DNA from 3 places in the Azoarcus sp. Soil_N_20 genome. Region 2 is predicted to be linked to each of the others. Evidence: predicted binding sites of a transcription regulator. Region 2 holds the regulator's gene; each other region holds the start of a gene.
The links. Region 2 encodes FNR, which switches genes on or off when oxygen is low (the NO sensors DNR and NnrR bind a similar motif). Its sites were predicted from a motif close to TTGANCTAGNTCAA; they were not measured.

Region 1: a site for FNR is predicted at 5,086-5,099, ahead of AC3A35_RS20090 (OmpW/AlkL family protein). Genes of this name have one in related genera too.
Region 3: a site for FNR is predicted at 2,286-2,299, ahead of AC3A35_RS09130 (oxygen-binding di-iron domain-containing protein). Genes of this name have one in related genera too.

Annotation. Positions count from the first base shown of each region.
Region 1 covers NZ_JBDGKX010000011.1:101,477-109,369, reverse strand. The annotation lists gene AC3A35_RS20115 (ABC transporter transmembrane domain-containing protein) at 1-1,583, shown strand, start outside; gene AC3A35_RS20110 (glutathione S-transferase N-terminal domain-containing protein) at 1,642-2,034, shown strand; gene AC3A35_RS20105 (VF530 family protein) at 2,110-2,358, shown strand; gene AC3A35_RS20100 (cysteine synthase A) at 2,342-3,319, opposite strand; gene AC3A35_RS20095 (peroxiredoxin) at 3,363-4,022, opposite strand; gene AC3A35_RS20090 (OmpW/AlkL family protein) at 4,343-5,017, opposite strand; gene AC3A35_RS20085 (Vgb family protein) at 5,361-6,350, shown strand; gene AC3A35_RS20080 (bacteriohemerythrin) at 6,411-6,866, opposite strand; gene leuA (2-isopropylmalate synthase) at 7,195-7,893, opposite strand, start outside.
Region 2 covers NZ_JBDGKX010000018.1:27,678-35,570, forward strand. The annotation lists gene AC3A35_RS24195 (PHA/PHB synthase family protein) at 1-746, shown strand, start outside; gene AC3A35_RS24200 (NfeD family protein) at 835-2,346, shown strand; gene AC3A35_RS24205 (slipin family protein) at 2,343-3,122, shown strand; gene AC3A35_RS24210 (Crp/Fnr family transcriptional regulator) at 3,215-3,901, opposite strand; gene AC3A35_RS24215 (SirB2 family protein) at 4,010-4,399, shown strand; gene fnr (fumarate/nitrate reduction transcriptional regulator Fnr) at 4,435-5,175, opposite strand; gene hemN (oxygen-independent coproporphyrinogen III oxidase) at 5,291-6,682, shown strand; gene AC3A35_RS24230 (sulfite exporter TauE/SafE family protein) at 6,748-7,461, shown strand; gene AC3A35_RS24235 (MerR family transcriptional regulator) at 7,486-7,893, opposite strand, start outside.
Region 3 covers NZ_JBDGKX010000003.1:391,093-398,985, reverse strand. The annotation lists gene AC3A35_RS09140 (chloride channel protein) at 1-1,401, opposite strand, end outside; gene AC3A35_RS09135 (MarR family winged helix-turn-helix transcriptional regulator) at 1,630-2,142, shown strand; gene AC3A35_RS09130 (oxygen-binding di-iron domain-containing protein) at 2,398-3,168, shown strand; gene AC3A35_RS09125 (vWA domain-containing protein) at 3,239-4,417, opposite strand; gene AC3A35_RS09120 (AAA family ATPase) at 4,448-5,299, opposite strand; gene AC3A35_RS09115 (c-type cytochrome) at 5,460-5,780, shown strand; gene AC3A35_RS09110 (c-type cytochrome) at 5,798-6,109, shown strand; gene AC3A35_RS09105 (DUF1841 family protein) at 6,122-6,553, opposite strand; gene nth (endonuclease III) at 6,590-7,222, opposite strand; gene AC3A35_RS09095 (electron transport complex subunit E) at 7,234-7,893, opposite strand, start outside.

The sequences.
Region 1 (7,893 bases), on a different contig from region 2:
TCGGCGCGCTCGGCCTGGACGGGCATTTCATCGCGCTGTTCGGCCTCGCCGCGTTGTGGGCGCTGGCGGTGGCGGCGCGCTATTACACGGTGTCGTGGGTGGGCGAACGGGTGACCGCTGATCTGCGCAGCGCGGTGTATGCGCGCGTCGTGGGGCAGTCGCCGCAGTTCTTCGAGACCCTGCAGACCGGCGAGGTGCTGTCGCGCCTGACCGGCGACACCACGCTGATCCAGACCGTGGTCGGCAGTTCGGTGTCGATGGGCCTGCGCAGCCTGTTCCAGTTCGTCGGCGGCATGGTGATGCTGGCGGTGACCAGCTTCCACCTGTTCGCGCTGAACCTGGGCCTGATGGCGGTGCTCACGCTGCCGATCATCGCCATCGGGCGCAAGGTGCGCAAACTGTCGCGCGAATCGCAGGACCGCATCGCCGACGCCTCGGCGCTCGCCGCCGAAATCCTCAACGCGATGCCCACGGTGCAGGCCTACACCCAGGAGCGACAGGAGGCGCGGCGTTTCGCCGATCGCACCGAGACCAGCTTCGTCACCGCGATCCGGCGCACCCGGGTGCGCGCCGCGCTGACCGCGCTGATCATCACTGCGGTGATGGGCACGATCATCTTCGTGCTGTGGATCGGCGCTCACCAGGTGCATGCCGGCACCCTGACCGGCGGCCAGCTCGCGTCCTTCGTGCTGTACGCGGCGCTGGTGGCGGGCGGGGTCGGGACCATGGCCGAAGTGTGGGGCGACGTGATGCGCGCCGGGGGTGCCACCGAGCGCCTGCTCGAGTTGCTGCATGCCGAGTCCGCGATTCGCGAGGCCGACCGCCCGCAGCCCCCGGTGCGCTCGGCACAGGCCGCGGTGCGCTTTGATCATGTCGGCTTTTCTTACCCTGCACGGCCGCAGACGCGGGCGCTGGACGACATCTGCCTGGAGATCGCGGCGGGCGAGAGCGTGGCCCTGGTGGGCCCGTCGGGCGCGGGCAAGACCAGCCTGTTCCAGGTCCTGCTGCGTTACTACGACGTGCCCGAAGGCTGCATTCGGATCAACGGCCAGGACATCCGCGAACTGAGCCTGCACGACCTGCGCAAGGACATCGCCATCGTGTCGCAGGACCCGGTGATCTTCTCCGCCAACGCGCTCGAGAACATCCGCTACGGCCGCATCGAGGCGAGCGACGAGGAGGTGGTGCAGGCGGCGCGGGCGGCGGTCGCCGATGAGTTCATCGACCGCCTGCCCGACGGCTACCAGACCTTTCTCGGCGAACGCGGCACGCGCTTGTCGGGCGGCCAGCGCCAGCGCATCGCGATCGCGCGTGCCATCCTCAAGGGTGCCCGCCTGCTGCTGCTCGACGAAGCCACCAGCGCGCTCGACGCGGAGTCCGAGATCCTGGTGCAGAAGGGCCTGAGCGCGGCGATGCGGGGGCGTACCACGCTGATCATCGCCCATCGCCTGGCCACGGTGCAGAAGGCCGACCGTATCGTGGTCATGGACCATGGGCGCATTGTCGAAACCGGCACTCCGGCCGACCTGCGCCAGCAAGGCGGACTCTACGCGCGCCTGGCCGCGCTGCAGCTAGACCTTTGAATCCCCGGGGGCGTGCCGATGCGCGTTCCCCCTTATGTGTCACCTACCGGAATCGATCATGAAACCTGTCATCAGAACCTTCTTCAGAACCCTGCGCCTCGTCCTCGGCCCGGTGCTGCTGGCGCGCGAGCGCTTCACCCGGCCGCAGGGCGTGGTGCGCGCGCCGGCCTTGCAGGCGCAGGTGGACAAGCAGTGCCGCGATCTCGTGCTGTACGAGTACCGGACCTGTCCGTTCTGCATCAAGGTCCGCCACGAGATGCATCGCCTGGCGCTGCCGATCGAGGGCCGCGATGCGCAACAGGAGGGCGCCAACCGTGCGGCACTGGTGCGCGGCGGCGGGCGCGCCAAGGTGCCCTGCCTGAAGGTCACCGATCGCTCGGGCAACAGCCGGTGGATGTACGAATCCGACGAGATCGTGGCCTTTCTGCGCGCACGTTTTGCCGGCGCGTGATTCCGTGCGGGCGCTGAGCCGGCGTCGGGCGCGGCCGCGAACGGCGCCGCCCGATCTTCGACTGGAGGGTGCCCGATGAGCGGACCACAGCCCAACAACCCCCTCCACGGCCTCACCCTGGAGGCCGTCGTCAACGCGCTGGTCAGCTACTACGGCTGGGACGAACTGGGGCGGCAGATCGACATCCGCTGCTTCACCCACGACCCGAGCGTGGCCTCGAGCCTGAAGTTTCTGCGCCGCACGCCGTGGGCGCGGGAGCGGGTGGAATCGCTATATCTGTCGACGCCGGCGATCCGCCGCGCCCGGGCTAGCCCTCCGCGCTGAGGCCCTTCGCGCGCAGCCATTCGGGATTGAACAGGCGCTTGAAGTACAGTCCGCCGCGGTCGCACAGCAGGGTGACGACCGTGTGTCCGGGTCCGAGTTGGCGGGCGACCGCGACCGCGGCCGCCACATTGATCCCGCTCGAACTGCCGACGAACAGGCCTTCTTCGCGCAGCAGGCGGTAGACCATGGCGACGCAGGTCTGATCGTCGACCCGTACCGCGTCGTCGATCGGCGTGCCTTCCAGGTTCGCCGTGACCCGGGTGGTGCCGATGCCTTCGGTGATCGAGCTGCCGTCGGCCTTCAATTCGCCGGTTTTCACCCAGTTGTAGAGCGCACTGCCCTGCGGGTCGGCGAGCACGATGCGCACCCCGGGTGCGCGCTCCTTGAGAAAGCGCGCGACCCCGGCCAGCGTACCGCCGGTCCCGGTGGCACAGACGAAGGCGTCGATCCGGCCGTCGGTATCGCGCCAGATTTCCGGCCCGGTGGTCGCAAAGTGCGCCTGGCGGTTGACGATGTTGTCGAACTGATTGGCCCAGATCGCATTGGGCAGGCTGGCGGCCAGCCGCCCCGCGATCTTCTGGTAGTTGTCGGGATCGACGTAGGGCTTGGGCGGCACCGGCCGCACTTCGGCACCGAGCACGCGCAGCAGGTCCATCTTTTCCGGCGACTGGTTGTCGGGAATGACGATGATGCAGCGATAGCCGCGTGCCGCGCAGATGTGGGCCAGCCCGATGCCGGTGTTGCCGGCGGTACCCTCGACCACGGTACCGCCGGCGGCAAGCAGGCCGCGCTGTTCGGCGTCGCGGATGATGAACAGCGCGGCCCTGTCCTTCACCGACCCGCCGGGGTTGAGGAACTCGGCCTTGGCGAGGAGCTCGCAGCCGGTCTCGGCGCTCAGCTTGTCCAGACGAATGAGCGGCGTGTTGCCGATCGTGCCGATGAAGCCCGTGCGAATGTCCATCGTGGTGGCCTCCGCCTCACCCAGGCAGCAATGCCGCGGCGGCCTACTTGGGTTGCGGCACGATGCGCAGATACGGCCGCGGCGCTTGCCAGCCCTGCGGATACTTCGCCCTCGCCTCGTCGTCGGACACCGACGGCACGATGATCACGTCCTCGCCCTGCTTCCAGTTCACCGGCGTCGCCACCTTGTGGCTGGCGGTCAGCTGGATCGAGTCGAGTACGCGCAACACCTCGTCGAAGTTGCGGCCGGTGCTCATCGGATAGGTGAGCATCAGCTTGATCTTCTTGTCCGGTCCGATCACGAACACCGAGCGGATGGTCGCATTGTCCTGCGCGCTGCGGCCCTTCGCCTCGCCGCTCGCGTTGGGATGGATCATGTCGTAGAGCTTGGCGACGGTGAGTTCGGGATCGCCGATCAGCGGGTAGTCGATCTTGCAGTTCTGGGTCTCCTCGATGTCGTTCATCCAGCGCTCGTGATCGCTCACCGGGTCGATCGATAGGCCGATGATCTTGGTGTTGCGTTTGTCGAACTCCGGTTTGAGCCTGGCCATGTACCCGAGCTCGGTGGTGCATACCGGCGTGAAGTCCTTGGGATGCGAAAACAGGATGGCCCAGCCGTCGCCGATCCACTGGTGGAAATTGATCTTTCCCTGAGTCGTCTCGGCCGTGAAGTCGGGCGCCTCGTCGCCTAAGCGTAGAGTCATGGCACACCTCGAACAATGTCTCGTCGATCAAAGTTCCGAGCCGAGACGCCTCCAGAATCATCTCTCTGGAGATGCGCACCGCCCGGGGGAATACTGCGCGGCGCTGCCGCCTGCAGTGTCAGTTAGAACGGTGACCCGGGGCTTGGTTCATGGATCGAAGCAGCTGCCATCCGCATGATGCCGTCGGCGATGCATTCTTCCTATCGCCACGGCCGGCCGGAGCGGCCGCGGGGTGCACACCGCGACATAAAGAAAACAGGGGCGACCGCTTGCGCCGTCGCCCCTGTCTTGTCGTCCGGACGGACGAAGGGAGAATCCGGTCAGAACTTGTAGCCGACACCCACCATGAACACCCACGGATCGACCTCGACGTCCACCTTGACCTTGTTCACGCCGCCGAGGCGCGCGCTGGCGGTGGTGTCGATGTCGATGTACCAGAGGGCGGCGTTGAGCATCAGCCTGTCCGTGATCATAACGTCCGAGCCCAGTTGCAGCGCGACCCCCCAGGAGTCGCTCAGGCTCAGGTCGGAGAAGCCGTTTGCCTTCTGTGCGCTGGTGAGGTCTTCGTCGAAGAAGGTCGTGTAATTGACCCCGACGCCGACGTAGGGCTGCCATTTCGACGTGGGTGCCAGGGGAAAATACTGGACGGTCACGGTGGGCGGCAGCTGCTTGACGTCGGCAAACTTGCCGTCGATGCCCGCGCCGACCCCCTTGATCCCGATCCGGTGCGAGAACGGCGTGGCCGCCAGCAGCTCGATGCCGACGTGGTCGGTCAGCATGTAGCTCAGGGTCAGGCCGAGCTGGGTGTTGTCATTGACTGTGGCTTCGGTGCCAGCCAGCTTGGTGCCATTGAGCTTGATCTCGGCGCTGTCGGTCTGCGCGTTGACGCTTGCGGCGCCGGCGCGGATCACGACGTCACCTGCCTTGTGGGCGAATGCCAGCGGGCTGGCGAGGGCGAGGGCGATTGCGGATGCAAGTATGGTGGTTGCTTTCATTGCTGTTCCCTGAGCGTGTCGTTATTAAAAAGTGCGCGCTCATCCTATGTCATATCAAATGGCCGAATTTGACCGAGATCAAGGACTTGCACCGGTCGGACTTGATCAGGATCAAGTCCGGATCAATATCACCGAAGTGGTATGGCCCGGCGTTCGCCCCGAGGCAGGACCGTGCACGCGGATCCGGGCACGGTGCGCGACCGTCGTCACGCGTCGTGGACGGTGAGCGCCGCATCATCGGCGCACCCGTGCGCAACCCTGGCACGGGTCGCGTTGTCGAAGTTGCGGTCGGCGGACCTGGCGTTCGCCCCCTCGATCGGCTTTTCCGACGCGGAGGAGTGTAATGAAACGCCCTGCCTTACTGCTGTTGAGCGCCGTTCTACCGTGGCTCGCCCACGGTGGCGGATCGAACTACGGCATCACCCCGGGTGCGCTGCCGGATCCGGCCGGTACCGTGCGCGAATGGCCGGTTCCCACCCCGCGCTTCGCGCGCGACCCGGCGATCGGACCGGACGGCAGCGTGTTCGTCGCGGTGATGAACGGCAACAAGGTCGCCCGCTTCGATCCACAGACCGAAACCTTCCGCGAGTGGGACTTGCCGCCGGGCCATCGGCCGCATGGCCTGCTCGTCGATCGCAAGGGCATCGTGTGGACCACCGGCAACGGCAACGGCACCATCGGCCGGCTCGATCCGGCCACCGGCGCGGTCGTCGAGCATCGCACGCCGTCCGGCGGGGGCGGGCCGCACACCCTGGTGATCAGCGACGATCAGCGCACGATCTGGTTCACCATGCAGGCGGGCAACAAGGTCGCCAGCCTCGACACTGGCAGCGGTGCGATCACCGAGTATCCGGTGCCGGGCGGACCCTACGGGCTGGCGCTCGACAAGGATGGCAACGTCTGGATCTGCCGCATGCGCGATCACAAGCTCGGCCGGCTCGATCCGCGCAGCGGCGAACTGAGTGAGGTCGACACCGGTCAGGGTTCACTGCCGCGCCGTATCGCCAGCAGCCCCGACGGCATGTTGTGGGTCACCTATTACGGCACCGGCAAGCTGGCCAAGCTCGACCCGGCGCAGCGCCGGATCGTCGGTGTGTATCCGCTGCCGGGCGGCGATGCCGGCCCTTACGCGGTCACCGTCGATGGCGGCGGCATCGTGTGGGCCAACGAGATCGAGCTGGACACCGTGGTGCGCTTCGATCCGCGCACCGAAGCGATGCGCGTGGTCAAGCTGCCTTCGAGCAATGTCGGGATCCGCAAGATGGTGACCGACCAGCGCGGCCGGCTGTGGTATATGGGCAGCCACAACGGCCGCCTCGGCGTGGTGGAGTGAGGCGCCGCCCGCGTGCGGCGGGGCGCCGGTGCGGTCACGACACTTGCGGCAATGCAGTCGTCAGCGGAAAAAGCGGCTGAACCAGCCGGTTCCCTGCTTCTTTTCCTTTTCCGCGATGATGCCGACCATGTTGGACTTTACCGCGGCGACATAGTCGGCGTCGTCGCGCCTGATGTGGTTGATGAGCCAGGTGCTCAGCAATTTGTGAAGCTCGGCGGTGATGTCCTCGCCCTGCCGGTAGCGCTCGACGTACTCGTTGATGCGGCGGATGAAGAGTTCGTGAACCTTCTTGTGCGGCTTGCAGTACGGGTAGGCCGCTTCCTCCTGCAGACTCTCCTCGAAGGCGAAGTGCGACAGGGTGTAGTCGACCAGTTCGTCTAGCGTGCGGCCCACGGCCGGGAGGTCGCGCCGGATGTTCGCTCCCTTGAGGTCGTTGATATAGTCCACGATGCGCCGGTGTTGCTGGTCGATCACATCGATTCCGGTGTCGAGGTCAGGTGTCCATGCGATGGGCAAGGGCGTGCTCCAGGAGGTGTGCGGAGAATGCGGTGCAGTGCCCGGGACACGGAGGGTTGCCGCGCATCGATCGGGCAGCGTACCTACCGCCGGAGGATGTTCGGCAGCCCGCTGCGAATGCGGGGTGCAGGGTCAGGCGCCGATGCCGCCGGAGACCCGGGCGCGATTCTACTTTTCCGTCATGACCGCCGATTTGCGCAATGTCAACCGGCGGGCACAAACGCGCGGCGGAATGTGGGGTGTCGATCGCATTCGTAGCGCACAAGAGTTGGCCGGGGTGGTCCTGGGAGTCCCCCGGCAACGGATGCAGGAGGCGGCTGGGGCGGTCTCAGGCCGCCTTCCGCACCCCGCCACTCGCGACTGCCGGCAGGCGGTTCACCCCGCTGACGATCGCGCGGATCGAGGCGGTGACGATGTTGCCGTCGATCCCGACCCCATACACGTCGCCGCTACCGCCGTCAGCCGGCATGAGTTCGAGGAAGGCGCAGGCGCGGGCGTTGCCGCCGTCTTCGCTGGGCGCGATCGAGCGCTCCTCGAAACTGCGCACCTGGACGTCGATGCCGGCCGTGCGCAGGGCATGCACCGCGGCGTCGATCGGGCCGTTACCCTCGCCGACGAGCAGGTGGCGGGTGCCGCCGAGCTCGACCACGAGACGGATGCCCTGCGCGGCGCCGTGCTCGAACAGGTGGTGCTCGCAGTAGCGCACCGGTTCGACGGTATCGAGATAGGTGCGGCCGAACAGCGCCCAGATCGCGGCCGCGCTCATCTCGCCGCCGGTGGCGTCGGTGACCTGCTGCACCTCGCGTGAGAACTCCACCTGCAGACGGCGCGGCATCACCACGCCGTACTCGGTCTCGAGCAGGTAGGCGATGCCGCCCTTGCCCGACTGGCTGTTGACCCGGATCACCGAATCGTAGCTGCGGCCGACGTCGGCGGGGTCGATCGGGAGATAGGGTACGTTCCACGGGGCGCCTGCCTCTTGAGCGGCGAATCCCTTCTTGATGGCGTCCTGGTGGGAGCCGGAGAA
Region 2 (7,893 bases):
AGGTGCCCGTTGCCGACTGGACCTTGCTCACCACGCTGGTTGATTTCCACAAGCCCGGTGACATCGAGGTGTTCATCGACGATGCGAGCATTCGCTACATCACCAACAACATGGCGACCAAGGGCTTCCTCGATGGCAGGGAGATGGCGTCGGCCTTCCGGCTGCTGCGCTCCAATGGCCTGATCTGGCACTACGTGGTGCACGGCTGGCTCTACGGCGATACGCCGCCGCCATTCGATGTGCTGTACTGGAACATGGATACCACCCGTATGCCGTTTGCGATGCATGCGTGGTATCTGCGTGAGCTTTATCTGAACAACGCGCTGGTGCATCCGGATGCCCTCGCGGTGGCCGGCGAGCCGCTCGATCTTGCCCGCGTTTCACAGCCGCTGTACGCGGTTGCAGCGGAGGACGATCACATCGCCCCCTGGATGCAGACTTACAAGGTGAATAACCATGTCACCGGCCCCAAGCGTTACGTGCTGTCGAGCTCGGGTCATATCCTGGGCATCATCAATCCCGTGGTGACGCCGGCCAAGCGCAAGTTCTGGGTGGCAGAAGCGCACCGTTCGGATACGGCGGAGCAGTGGCGGGCCAGTGCCATCGAGCACGACGGGAGCTGGTGGACCGACTGGATGGCGTGGCTCAAGCCGCGCGCGGGCGAGTTGGTCGAAGCGCGGCCGGCTGCAACCGCTCAGTACCCTGCACTCGCTCCGGCCCCGGGTACTTACGTGATGGAGCGTTGAGGAGGGCAGAACTTCTGCCCGGGTGCGGACTCCCACACAAGGAGCAGATTCGCCGATTTGACGACCTGGCAGCCACGGAGGTCACCCCATGCAAGCATGCGCGGTTTCACGGTCTTGGCGCGTCATCGGGCTGGCACTGGTGCTGATCGCACTGGTGATGGTCGGTGGGCCGGCAGCCGCAGCCAGCGCGAGCGTGCTGCAATTGGGTGTCGAGGGCGTGATCGGCCCGGCGACGGCCGATTACATTCATCGCGGTCTTGCCCGTGCCGCTCGATCCGGTACCGGGCTGGTCGTGATCGAAATGGATACTCCCGGCGGCCTCGACACCTCGATGCGCATCATCATCAAGGATATTCTTGCCTCTCCGGTGCCGGTGGTCACCTTCGTATCGCCAGAGGGCGCGCGGGCGGCGAGCGCCGGTACTTACATCCTGTACGCGAGTCATATCGCGGCGATGGCGCCGGCGACCAACCTTGGTGCCGCGACCCCGGTGGCGATCGGCATCGGTGGGGCCCAGCCGGGCAAACCCGGCCCCGAAACGCGGCCCGAACCCGCCGAGGATGAGCAGGCTGCAGGGGCCGATAACAAGAAAAAGGATGCCGCATCCTCCGGGAATGGTGACGCTGCCACGAGACCTTCCGCGCAACCCGCGCCAAAGCCGACATCGAAGCCGCTCGCCGGTACCGATGCGATGACCGCCAAATCGGTCGAGGATGCCACCGCCTACATCCGCAGCCTGGCACAGCTGCGCGGGCGCAACGCCGATTTTGCCGAACGCGCGGTGCGCGAGGCGGCGAGCCTGTCGGCAGAGGATGCGCTGGCGCAGAAGGTGATCGATATGATTGCGGCCGACGTTCCTGCACTGCTCGCGCAGCTCGATGGCCGCGAAATTGCCCTGATCGGCGGCAAGGTGGTGCTCGCCACCGCCAACGCCACCATTGAGCACCACGAGCCGGACTGGCGCAACCGCATCCTCGCCTCGCTGGCACATCCGCAGGTGGCGCTGATCCTGATGATGATCGGGATCTACGGCCTGTTCTTCGAGTTCACCTCGCCGGGCTTCGGTGTGCCGGGTGTGGCCGGCGCCATTTCGCTGCTGATTGCGCTCTACGCCTTCCAGTTGCTGCCGGTTAATTGGGCGGGGGTGCTGTTGCTGGCGATCGGTGCCGGTTTGATGCTGGCCGAGGCCTTCATCCCGAGCTTCGGCGTGCTCGGCGTCGGCGGCGTCATCGCCTTCATTGTCGGCGGGCTGTTCCTGATGGACACCGAGGCCCCAGGTTTTGGTGTCCCAGTGGCGTTGGTCATCGGCCTGGCGCTCACCAGTGCGGCGGTGCTGCTGGCGATCGGCAGCTTTGCCGCCCGCAGCTTCAAGCGCCCGGTGGTGAGCGGGCGGGAGGAGATGGCCGGCGCATGCGGTACCGTCATCGGCCCCGCGGTCGAAGGCGGATGGTGGGTGATGGTGCATGGCGAGCGCTGGCGGGCCCGCTCGAATGCCCCGCTCGAACCTGGCAGCAGGGTGCGGGTCGATTGCCTCAACGGGCTTGTGGTGGATGTTTCACCGGTAACCGATTCCCCAAATTTACGGAGCGCCTCATCATGATCGATCTCCAACTTGGCTTTGCGCCCCTCCTGCTCCTGCTCATATTTCTCGTTGTCGCTTCGATCAGGATCCTGCGCGAGTACGAGCGCGGTGTGATCTTCATGCTTGGCCGCTTCTGGAAAGTAAAGGGCCCTGGTCTGGTGATCGTGATCCCGGGTGTGCAGCAGATGGTGAAGGTGGATCTGCGCGTGGTGACCATGGATGTGCCTTCGCAGGACGTGATTTCGCGCGACAACGTGTCGGTCAAGGTGAATGCAATCGTGTTCTTCCGTGTGGTCGACCCGGAGAAGGCGATCATCCAGGTCGAGAACTTCCTGGTCGCGACCAGCCAGCTGGCACAAACGACCTTGCGCGCGGTGCTCGGCAAACACGAACTCGACGAGATGTTGGCCGAGCGCGAGCGGCTCAACCTTGATGTACAGCAGATTCTCGATGCGCAGACCGACTCATGGGGCATCAAGGTGACCAACGTCGAGATCAAGCATATCGATCTGAACGAGAGCATGGTGCGCGCGATCGCCCGTCAGGCCGAGGCAGAACGCGAGCGCCGCGCCAAAGTGATTCATGCGGAAGGCGAAAAACAGGCGGCGCAGGCGCTGATGGAAGCAGCTGCAATGTTGTCGCGCGAACCGGCGGCCATGCAATTGCGCTATCTGCAGACCCTTACCCAAGTGGCCGGTGACAAGAGTTCGACCCTGGTCTTTCCGGTGCCGGTGGACCTGATCGGCAGTTTCCTCGGCCGGGGCAAGGAGGCGGTGCCGAAGGATGCGGCCTGAGTGGCCGCGTTGCACAAGGCGCAAGCGCGGGCTTGACTCTGGTCAAGGTGGCCGCGGGCGCGTCTGTTGGAAACTTCGAATGCGAGCTTGGTTCAGCCGTTGTAGCGTGCCAGGGCGCGGGGGTCATGCAGTTCGATACGTTTTCCATGCACGCTGATCAGTCCGTTGTCGGCGAGGTCGTGGAAGATTCGAGACAGGGTTTCAGGGGTCAGGTTGAGGCGTGAGGCGATGACCTGCTTGCTGGTCGGCAGCGAAATTTCTGCGGGTTTTCCGTCGTCGCTACCGGTTTGCTGCAGCAGATAGCCGATCACGCGTTGAGTGCTCGAACGCAGCGAGTAGGTCTCGACGTCGCGCACCATGTTGTGCAGCCTGATGGCCATCCCGGCGAGAAGCTTGCGGGCAAACCCGGGATCCTGATCGACCAGTTCCGACACCACGTTCTGGCCGATGTGCAGCAGTGCCATGTCGCTCAGGGCCTCGGCGAACACCGGGTAGGGGCGGTCCATGAACATCACCGCTTCACCGAAACTCTGTTGCGGGCCGACGATCTCGACAACCTTTTCGTTTCCCTGGGCGGACGAAAATGCGAGCTTCAACTGACCGGATACCACGAAGTAGAAGCCATGAGCCATATCGCCACGCTGGAACAGCAGCTCGCCCTTGGTGAGATGGCGCTCTCGCGTAAAGCGGGCGACGCGCTCGAGTTCCGGGTCGGACAGTTCGCCAAACAGTGGAATCTGGCGTAGCAGGGCGGTGAGATCGGAAGGGGGATGAGTCATTGCATGCTCCGTCAGTCAAGGCTGAATTCTAACCTCGGCTGGGTCCCGCGCGCAGGCCGTGGCTGCGTCGGGTTTCTGGCCGAAAGGCTTCATTCCTGGAGATATGGCGTGTATCAGACGCTCAAGTACATACATGTGAGTTGCGCGATACTGAGCGTTGGTGGATTCGCGTTGCGCGGATGGTGGATGCTCGGTGACCATCGCCTGCTCGCGCATCGTCTCACCCGAACCTTGCCCCATGTCGTCGACACCGCACTGCTCGGCAGTGCCATCACGATGGCAGTGATGATCGGCCAGTATCCGTTCCAGGCCGACTGGATTACCGCCAAGGTCATCGGCCTGGTGGCGTATGTGGTGCTCGGTACGATCGCCCTCAAGCGTGGACGCACACGGCGGATTCGGGCCATTGCCTATGGTGCGGCACTACTGGTTTTCGGCTGGATCGTGTCGGTCGCGCTGAGCAAGAACCCGGCCGGCTGGCTCGCACAGGTCGTTTGATGTCCTGCGGCAGGATTCGTTCTGTCGAATGCCGCTCAGCGCGCACCCTGCTGGTGCTGGATCAGCTTTTTGAGCCCCGCGTTGTTGAGGATGCGGATGTGCTTCTGCTGAACGGCAACGAGGCCCTCTTCCTGGAAGCGGGAAAAAGCACGCGACACGGTCTCGAGTTTCAGCCCCAGGTAGGAGCCGATCTCCTCGCGCGTCATCCGCAAGTGAAACTCCGCCGCAGAAAAGCCCCGCGCAGTGAAGCGTTGCGACATGTTGAGCAGGAAGGCAGCCAGACGTTCCTCCGCACGCATCGAGCCAAGCAGCATCATCACGCCATGGTCGCGCACGATCTCGCGACTCATGACCTTGTGGAACTGGTGCTGCAGACCCTCTACGACACGCGAGAGTTCTTCGAGTTTGGCGTACGGAATCACGCAGACTTCGCTGTCCTCGAGCGCCACGGCGTTGCAGGAGTGGAGTTCGGTGCTGATACCGTCGAGGCCGAGGATCTCGCCGGTCATCTGAAAACCGGTGACCTGTTCGCGACCGTCCTCGAGCAAGACGTCGGTCTTGAATGAACCGGCGCGGATCGCATAGATGGCTTCGAACAATTCCCCCGCTCGGTACAAGGGCTGCTGGCGTTTGATCTTGCGCCGGGCCCCGACGAGTTCGTCGAGCCGGTCGAGCTCGGTATCGGACATGCCGAAAGGCAGGCACAATTCGAGGAGGTTGCATTGGGAGCACGCGGTCTTGAGTGCTGCCGTGGTGATCGGCACCGTTGCCTTCATTTGCACAGTAAACTTGCTCCGTGTCTGGATCGGGTATATTCCCGCCGTTGATCCAAGTCAACCACAAAATGCCGGCTTTCTGCCATTGTTAAGTACACCTTGACGCAGCGCGACCATGACCAGCCAGACAGAACTTCTATTCGATCCCCAGCTGATTCGTCGTTTCGACATCAACGGGCCCCGTTATACCTCTTATCCCACGGCAGATCGTTTCGTCGAGGCATTCGACGCTCGCGCGCTGACCGACTGGCTTGGCAAACGCGCCGTCGGTGGGGTGAGTCGACCGTTGTCATTATACTTCCACATCCCGTTCTGTAACACGATCTGCTACTACTGTGCCTGCAACAAGATCATCACCAAGGATCATGGGCGCTCGGCCAAGTATTTGAATTACCTGGCGAAAGAGATCGAGATGCAGGTGGCTGCGCTGGGCGGAACGAGGCAGGTCACGCAGTTGCACCTCGGTGGCGGCACCCCGACCTTCCTGTCGCACGGCGAGATGCACCAGTTGATGGAGTCGGTGCGCAAGCACTTCAACCTCGTGCCCAACGGCGAGTACTCGATCGAGGTCGATCCGCGCAAGGTCGATTTCGATACGGTCGAGATGCTCGCCGATCTCGGCTTCAACCGCATGAGCGTCGGCGTGCAGGATTTCGCCGAGGACGTCCAGATTGCCACCAACCGGGTCCAGAGCGTCGAGGAAACCAAGCTGGTGATGGATGCCGCGCGCGCCACCGGCTTCAAGTCGATCAGCATGGACCTGATCTACGGCCTGCCCAAGCAGAACGTGATCAGCTTCAACCGCACCCTCGAGCAGGTGCTCGAACTGTCCCCGGATCGCATCTCGCTGTACAGCTATGCGCACCTGCCCGGGCTGTTCAAGCCGCAGCGCCGGATTGCCCAGAGCGATCTGCCGTCGGCCGATTCCAAGCTGCAGATCCTGCAACTGGCGATCCGGCGGCTTACCGAATCGGGTTACGTCTATATCGGCATGGACCACTTCGCCAAGCCCGACGACGAGCTCACCGTTGCCCAGCGTCAGGGGCGCCTGCATCGCAACTTCCAGGGCTATTCCACCCAGGCGGAATGCGATCTGCTCGCCTTCGGTGTGTCTGCCATCGGCAAGATCGGTCCGGTCTACTCGCAGAACGTGAAGACCCTCGACGAGTACTACGATGCACTCGACCGTGACCAGCTGCCCGTGTTGCGCGGGATCGAACTCACCGCCGACGACCTCCTGCGCCGTGCCATCATCCAGGCGCTGATGTGCCATTTCGAGCTGTCGATCGAATCGATCGAAATCGCCCACCTGATCAACTTCCGCGAGTACTTTGCCGAGGAGCTGGCCGACCTCAAGGAGATGGAGGCTGCAGGGCTGGTCAAGCTGGATGGGGACTGGCTCAGTGTCGAGCCTGCAGGGCGTCTGCTCGTACGCGGTATCGCGATGGTGTTCGACCGCTACCTGCGTGCGGATCGCGAGCGCGCCCGGTATTCCCGGGTCATCTGACGGTGAGGGCGAGGGGAGCGGCGTAGAATGCGCACTCCGCGTCCCCTGCCCAGTTCTGAGAATCTATGCCCGAAACCGGTTATCTGGCCGTCTTCCTGATCGGCCTGCTCGGCGGCACCCACTGCGTGTCCATGTGCGGCGGTATTGTCGGCGCCCTGACCGTGCAGGTGCAGACGCCGACAGACCGCGGTCGGCAGTGGCCGATCCATCTGGCCTACAATCTCGGCCGGATCGGCACCTATACCGCAATCGGTGCCCTGCTTGGCGCAATCGGTTCGGTCGGCATGCTCTACGATGGCGTGCTGCCGGTGCAGATCACGCTCTACGTGCTCGCCAATCTGATGCTGATTGCGCTCGGGCTCTATCTCACCGGTTTCACCCGGCTGCTCGCCCCGGTGGAGCGGCTAGGGCATCAGCTGTGGCGCCGCATCCAGCCCCTTACCCGACGCTTTCTGCCCGCTCGTTCGGTCAAGCAGGCCTTGCCACTCGGCCTGTTGTGGGGGTTCCTGCCCTGTGGTCTGGTGTATTCGATCCTTGCGACGGCATTGGTTACCGGATCGGCCCCCCGCGGAGCGGGCCTGATGCTGGCCTTCGGGCTCGGCACCTTGCCCAATCTGATGCTCGCCGGGATGCTGTTCAAACGCTTCCGTGACCTCACCCGCAACAGCAAGGTCCGGTTTGCGTCGGGTTTGCTGGTGCTCGGTTTCGGAGTGTTCGGGCTGTTCCATGCGCCCACCCTCGGCGGCCAGTTGTGGAGCGGGGTGGTGTGCACGATCTGATCCCGGCGCGTCAGGGGGCGGCCGCTACTGCTCGCTCGACAGTGCGCGCAAGATGGGGCAGGGCGCCGTTGCATCAGTGTGCTGGCAGCAGTTTACGAGCTCGGCGAGGGCTGCCCGCATATCGGCCAGTTGCCGGATCCGGTCGTCGATCAGTTTGATTTTTGCCTGGGCCAGGGCCCGTGCGCGTTCGCGGTCGGTGTCCTCGTTGAGTGCCAGCAGGCCATCGATCTCGTCGAGCGAGAAGCCCAACTGCTGGGCGCGGCGGATCGCGCGCAGGCGGGCGAGTGCAGGCGTCCCGTATACGCGATAGCTTCCGCGCAACTGCTGTGGCTCGGCAAGCAGGCCGCGGCGCTGGTAGTAGCGGATCGTTTCGACGCCGACCTCGGCCGCTCGGGCCAACGCACCGATGGTCAGTTCCTTGCTGATTTGTTG
Region 3 (7,893 bases), on a different contig from region 2:
TGGCGTGCCTTCTTCCACCGCTTTCCGATGCGGGTGCGCCTTTTGTTCGGCATCGCGCAGCAGGGCATGGGCGATCGCATGATAGAGGGGTACAGGTGCGACCGATCGGGAAACACCGTGCGCGACTACCGCGGTGGCCATCAGGGGTAGCAGCATCTGGTGATTGGCGGTCATCTCCATCACGATGACCAGCGAGGTGATTGGTGCCTGGGTCATTGCTGCCAGGAAGGCGACCATGCCGAGCACCAGAATCGCCTCGTGTTGTTCTTCGGGAAGAAAGAGGGCGAGGTCGGCGCCCAGGCCGGCGCCGACCGCGAGCGCCGGTGCAAAGATGCCGCCCGGGATGCGCGCCACGAATGCCAGCCAGATCACGAGCAGTTTCGCGACCATGAAATAGGCCGGTAGGGCAGCTGATCCCTCCAGCGCCGCTTTCGATTCCGCATAGCCGGTGCCGTAGGTCATCCCGCCGGTCAACAGGCCGATGAGGGCAGTGGCGAGACCACAGTACGCGGCAAAGGTGACCGGCCGTGTCTGCGCAAACTCGCCGACCCGCCCGGGAAGCCCACGCGAGGACGCGATCAACACCCGTGAGAACCCGCCGCCGAGCAAGCCGCCGAGGATTCCGCACAAGACGATCGGCCATACGCCGCCGGGCCAGCTGATCACCGCCGGGGTACGTCCGAAATAGGTGTAGTTGCCAAGTACCGCGAGCGACATAAGACCCGCGAAGATCACTGCGATCAAGGTCGTGCTGTTGGCGCGGAAGGCCCGGTGGCGACACATCTCCTCGATTGCGAACATGATGCCGCCCAGCGGCGTATTGAACGCGGCAGCAATTCCCGCACCGCTCCCGGCCACGATGAGGTCGCGGCTCGATGCGATGCGGCCGTGGCGGCGCCCGGCGAGCATGTGCATGGCCGACGCGCCAACCTGCACCGACGGCCCCTCGCGGCCGATCGATGCTCCCGAGAGCAAGCCGCCCAGGGTCAGGAACACCTTGGCGATCGCGAGGCGGAAGGACACGAACTGGCGGCGCAGGAGCGCATCGTCGGTCAACGACGCTGCAATTGCCTGGGGAATGCCGCTGCCTTCGGTGCCGGGAAAGAAGCGCCGCGACAGCCAGGCCATTGCCGCGAACCCGGCCGGGGCCACCATCAGCGTCAGCCAGGGACTTGCCCTCATCAGCGACTGATGGAACGCGATCGAGACTTCCGCGCCGATGGCAAACCCGATTGCGATCAATCCTGCCAGCAGGGCTGCACCGACCAGCAGCAGGCGTTTGTGCCAGCGCGCAATCGAAAGCCACGGCAGCGCATAACGGCGACCGCCGCGGGCGATGTGTCGGAGGGTGCGATGAGGAATGTTGGAGGGCTGGTCCGGGTCGGGATCGGTAGAAGGCATGGGCAAGCAGGCGTCGGGGCGGGTCGGGTGGTGAGGCGGGTTTGCAGCCGGGAATTTTCTCAGTGGCGGAATGCGTTCATGTCGTGTTCGTGCAAACCTTGATTTTCAGGGCTCGAAAGGTGAATGTGCGCGGCTTTCGTACGATATGGTTACGATACGCGAGAGCAGTCGTATCAGCGAATTTTTTGACAAGTATTGTTTGAGAAAATATAGTCGGAGCCCATGCAGATGCCCCAGTCACAAAGCGACACAAAAAACGCAGCAGAGAAAAATGCCAAGGTAACGCCATTGTCGGTGTTGCAGCGCTTCAGGGTGCTGATCCGGACCGCACAGCGGCACTCGCAGTGGATCGAACGCCAGAGCGGGGTGACCGGCGCGCAGCTGTGGGCGTTGCAGGAATTGAGCGAGGCACCGGGTCTGCGTGTCGGCGAACTGGCCAATCGGATGGCGCTGCACCAGTCCACGGCGTCCAACATGATCGATCGCCTCGAGACCGGCGGCTCGATCCGCAAGGAGCGCACCAGTGCCGACCAGCGGGTGGTCCGACTGTACCTGACCGAAGCGGGCGCGGCGCTGCTGGCCCGGGCGCCGTCTCCTGCGCGTGGCGTGCTGCCCGAGGCTTTGCGTCTGCTCGAACAGGACGATCTTGCCAAATTGCAGACTGAACTCGACCGCCTGCTCAAACAGATCAAGCATCTCGATGAAGGCTTCGGCATGCAGCCGCTTCCCTTCACCGAGTAATCCATACCCGGGCCGGCGGGTCTTCCGGCCAACCGTTTCGCACTTGTGCGGACAGCAGCTTGAGGGCGACCCACGTGGTCGCCCTTTTTTTCATGGATCGCACTCTGGCTGGTCGTTATCCGCATGGCATCAGGCTTGTCTTTTTGATCGACATCAAGGATTGCTCGCATAGCCGGGACGGTCGGTAGCGACTGCGGTAGAGTTTGTCTCTTGTTGCCTGCCGTGGCGGGCATCCATTCTCGGGACATGCGGATCATGGCAGTTGAGCTCTACAACGACGGCAAGCATATCTGTCTGGCCTTTTACGACCTCGTCAATGAAGAGGCGGATCACGCCGTGCAGTGCAACCAGTTCCTGATCGTCGACGGTGATCATGGCGCACTGGTCGATCCCGGTGGGAACATGACCTACAACGGTTTGCTGATGGGAATGCAGCGCTATTTTCCGTCACGCAATCTCGACTACATTCTGGCCTCGCATGCCGATCCGGATATCATCGCGTCGCTCAATAAATGGATGGTGACGACAAACTGCAGGATATTGATCTCCAAGCTGTGGGCGCGCTTCCTGCCGCATTTCACGACAGGCCGTGACTATTCCGACCGCATTATCGGCATTCCGGACGAAGGCATGATCGTGCCGCTGGGCGCATGCAAACTCAAGGCCGTACCGGCGCATTTCATGCATTCGGAGGGCAATTTCCAGTTCTACGACCCGGTATCCCGAATCCTGTTCACCGGTGACATGGGGGCGTCCCTGATCGATCACGACGTGGCAATGAAGCCGGTCAAGAATTTCGACGATCACATTCCCTTCATGATCGGCTTTCACCGCCGCTACATGATCTCGAACAAGATCTGCCGCTTCTGGGTGAACATGGTGCGCGAACTGGATGTCGAAATGATCGTGCCGCAGCATGGGGCGCGCTTCGAAGGCAAGGCGATGGTCAATCGCTTCCTGGACTGGATCGAGAACCTGCAGTGCGGTGTCGACATCATGACCCAGGACAATTACCGCGCGCCCTGATCTGCACCCGCAAGACAGCCGCGTATTGCTGCCGGCGTGCTGCCGACAATCGTAGCGCGGGTCGGTGGTGTCAATGCTTTTTGGACAGTGACTGCATCGCGCGGGTGAGTCCGTCCAGTGTCATCGGGAACATTCGCCCGCCCATCAACTGACGTATCAGCTCGATCGACTGGCGGTAGGTCCACAGACGCTCCGGCTCCGGGTTGAGCCAGGTTGCCGCGGGATAGGCCTCGAGCAGACGGCGAAGCCAGGCCGCGCCGGGCTCGGCGTTCATATGTTCGATCGAGCCATGCTGATGAAGAATCTCGTACGGGCTCATGGTGGCATCGCCAACGAACACGAGCTTGTAGTCGGGACCGTAGCGGTGAATGACATCGACCAGCGGGATGCGCTCGGCGTGTCGGCGGGTGCCGTCGCGCCACACGGATTCGTAGACGCAGTTGTGAAAGTAAAAGTACTCCAGGTGCTTGAACTCGGTGCGGCTGGCGGAAAACAGCTCCTCACAGACTCTTACGTGGTCGTCCATCGAACCGCCGACATCGAGAAACAGCAACACTTTCACCGCATTGTGGCGCTCGGGCCGCATCATCAGGTCCAGCCACCCGGCGTTGCGTGCCGTGGCTGCTATTGTTCCTTCCAGATCGAGCTCCTCGGCCGCCCCTTCACGGGCAAAACGGCGCAGGCGACGCAGCGCAACCTTGATGTTGCGGGTGCCGAGTTCAACCGAGTCATCCAGATTGCGGAACTCGCGCCGATCCCAGACTTTCACCGCGGTGCGGTTTCCCGCCGACTCTCCGCCGACCCGGATTCCCTCCGGATGGGTGCCGTTGTTGCCGAAGGGCGAACTGCCACCGGTACCTATCCATCTTGATCCGCCCTGATGGCGGCCCTTCTGCTCCTCGAGGCGTTTGCGAAATTCATCCATCAGTTTGTCCCAGCCCAGCTTTTCCAGGCGGGCCTGCTCCTCGGGCGTGAGGTGCTTCTTCATCGCCGCCCGCAACCAATCCTCCGGCAAGTCGAGGTCGAGCCCGGGCAGGGCAGTGACCCCGTTGAAGTACGCGCCGAACGCGCCGTCGAAGCGGTCATACAGCGCCTCGTCCTTGATCAGGCAGGTTCTCGACCACAGGTAGAAATCATCCAGGGAGTGGCCGCAGACGCCGGCGCGCAGGCCTTCGAGCAGACTGAGAAACTCGCGGGTGGATACGGGGAGCTTGCTTGCCTTCAGATGGAGAAAAAAATCTATCAGCATATCTTCTTGGCCTTGAGCATTACGAAACCCTCAGCGGTTCTGACGCGCCATGTGAATCAGGCGTTCGAACAGATGAAGATCCTGTTCGTTCTTGAGCAGCGCGCCGGCGAGCGGCGGAACGATGGCCTTGTTGTCCTTCGAGCGCAGCGCCTCAGGAGGAATGTCCTCGGCCAGCAGCAGCTTGAGCCAGTCGATAAGCTCGGAAGTCGAAGGCTTCTTTTTCAGCCCGGGGATATCGCGCAGGCCGAAAAAGACTTCCATCGCCTCGGTCAGCAGAGCCTTCCGGATGCCCGGGAAATGGACATCGACAATGCGCTGCATGGTATCGCGGTCGGGAAAGCGGATGTAATGGAAGAAGCACCGGCGCAGGAAGGCGTCAGGCAGTTCCTTTTCGTTGTTGGAGGTGATGAACACGATCGGGCGATGGACCGCGCGTACTGTTTCCCGGGTTTCGTAGACGTGGAACTCCATGCGATCGAGTTCGCGCAACAAGTCGTTGGGAAACTCGATATCGGCCTTGTCCACTTCGTCGATCAGAACGACGGTCGGTGATTCGGCCGCAAACGCCTGCCACAGCACGCCCCTGACGATGTAGTTGCCGATGTCCTTGACCTTGTCGTCGCCAAGCTGGGAATCACGCAGGCGCGACACTGCATCGTATTCATAGAGGCCCTGCTGCGCCTTCGTGGTCGACTTGATGTGCCACTGCAGCAGCGGCAACCCGAGTGCTGCGGCCACTTCTTCGGCCAGCATCGTCTTGCCGGTGCCCGGTTCGCCCTTGATCAGCAGCGGACGCTGCAGGCGGATGGCTGCATTTACGGCGAGCATCAGGTCCGGGGTGGCAATATACTGCGCACTGCCTTCGAATCGGGGTTGTGACATCGGGGAATCCTCTGATTAATTTTTTCCGATTATAGGGCTAGGGTTGCCGGAAAACGGCGAAAGTGGTCAGGGGGTTGCATCGCCCCTGCGTTTTTCAATCGGGCAGCACGTTTCCCATCGACTGCCCCGAGACATAGCAGTCCTTCACAGAGGAGACACCATGCAGGGACGACATCTGCTTCTGGCCACCGTCATGGCGGCATCAGGTTTTTCGGTGCAGGCTACCGGCGGTGATGCCGAGGTGGCAAAAGGCAAGATATCCGCGTGTATCGGCTGCCATGGTATTCCGGGCTATCGGACCAGCTTTCCCGACGTGTACTCGGTGCCCAAGCTTGGCGGGCAGCACCCCGAGTACATCGTTCGCGCCCTGCAGGCCTACAAGGCCGGCGAACGTACCCATCCAAGCATGCAGGGGATAGCGGCGTCGCTATCCGACCAGGATATGGCCGACCTGGCCGCCTACTACGGAGGTGTGCGATGAGGGCGGGTGTACGGTACATGGTTGTCCTCACCCTGGCCGCGGTGGCCTTTGCAAGCGGCCTCGCGCAAGCCGGCGATAAAGATCGGGGCAAGGAAAAAGCGGCGGTGTGTGCCGCTTGTCATGGGTCGGACGGCAATAGTCCGACGCCGGAGTTTCCACGTATCGGCGGCCAGCACGAGGATTACCTGCTGCGGGCCCTGCTCGACTACAAGAACGGGCAGCGCAAGAATCCGATCATGGCGGCGCAGGTCGAAAATCTCTCGAAACAGGATCTTGCCGATCTGGCTGCGTGGTTTGCAAGCCAGCCCGGGTTGTTCCTCAAGCGCTGACGCAACAGGAGGTCAGGACAGCCCGGCGCGTCGCCGTACGCAGGCAAGGTAGGCCTGCCCGTCCGGCGGCGCATTGTTGCGCTGCGCATCGAAGATGGTCTCGCCGAGGCATTCGAGCACATCGTGCAATGCGGCGTGGCGCTCGCCATGACGCGCGCAGGCGGCGTCGAAGGCGGCGCGAAGGCCAGGCGGCTGGTCGATCGACAATTGCTCCTCGATCGCCAAATGCAGGGACAGGTGCAGGAAGGGATTGACCTGTCCGTCCTCCGGCGCGAAGTCGCGCTCGACCGATTCCGGGTCCTCCACCACGGCGTGGTACTCGGGGTGGTTCTGCAGGATGTCGGCGGCGATGGTCTCGAGCGGGGTCAGGATTTCCCTCGTCCGATGCTTGCGCCATGCCTCGATGAAGAAATTGCGAACCTGATCGCGGGACGGATTGAACATGAGATTCCCTGTTGTGAGGTGAGGGCCGGTTCCGGCTCAGGCCGTCTTGTCGCGCCAGGTGCACAGGTCGCGTACGCAGCAGTCCGCACAGGCCGGCTTGCGTGCCGTGCACACGTAACGCCCATGGAGAATCAGCCAGTGGTGGGCGTCGAGAAGGTATTCCTTTGGCACCCGGCGCATCAGGGCCTGCTCGACCGCAATCACGTCCTTCCCCGGTGCCAGGCCGGTGCGATTGGACAGACGGAAGATATGCGTGTCGACGGCCATGACCGGCTCGCGGAAGATGGTGTTGAGGACCACGTTGGCGGTCTTGCGTCCGACCCCCGGAAGGGCTTCGAGTGCCGCACGGTCGCGCGGTACTTCGCCGCCATGGCGCTCGAGCAGCATGCGCGACAGCGCCACCGTGTTTTTCGCCTTGTTGCGAAACAGACCGATGGTCTTGATGTGCTCGGCGACTGCGTCCTCGCCGAGGGTGAGCATCGCTTCGGGTGTCGGTGCGACGGCAAAGAGCTTGCGGGTGGCAAGGTTGACGCTCTTGTCGGTCGCTTGCGCCGACAGCACCACAGCGACCAGCAGCTGATAGGCGGAGTCGTATTCCAGTTCGGTCCGGGGTGCCGGGTTGGCCGCCGAGAGGCGCCGGAAGAACTCCCGGATCGCCTCGCGTTTCATCATCGCCATCCTCAGCCGGGCGCCGCTGCGGCGTCCGGCTCGGCCTTGCCGGTCGTCGGCGCGGACACTGGCGGAACGAGGCGGGCGCGGGCAGCCATACGGGTATTGATGGCGTTGTAGGCCGCGATCAGGCAGCCGAGGGCAAAGAAGGCGCCCGGCGGCAGGATGGCAATCAGAAAACCCGGATAATCGTCGCCGAAAACGTTCAGCGCCGAAGCGTCGGGAAAGATCATCTCGATCCCGGAGAACAGGGTTCCGGCGCCGATCAACTCACGGATTCCGCCCAGCAGCGCCAGCACCCAGACCAGACCGATCCCCATCACCACACCATCGATCGTCGACGACAGGACGTCGTTTTTTGCCGCAAATGCCTCGACCCGCGCGAGCACGATGCAATTGGTGACGATCAGCGGGATGAAGATGCCCAGCACGAGGTACAGGCTGTGCAGGTAGGCATTGAAAACAAGGTCGACCATCGTCACCAGTGCGGCAATGATCAGGATGAACACGGGGATGCGGATTTCGTAGGGAATGAAGTTGCGCAGTCCGGCCACCGCGAGATTGGCCAGCGCCATGACCAGGATGGTGGCCAAGCCGAGGCTGACCGCGTTCACCATGCTGGTACTGATGGCGAGAATCGGACACAGGCCGAGCAGCTGGGCCAGCCCGGG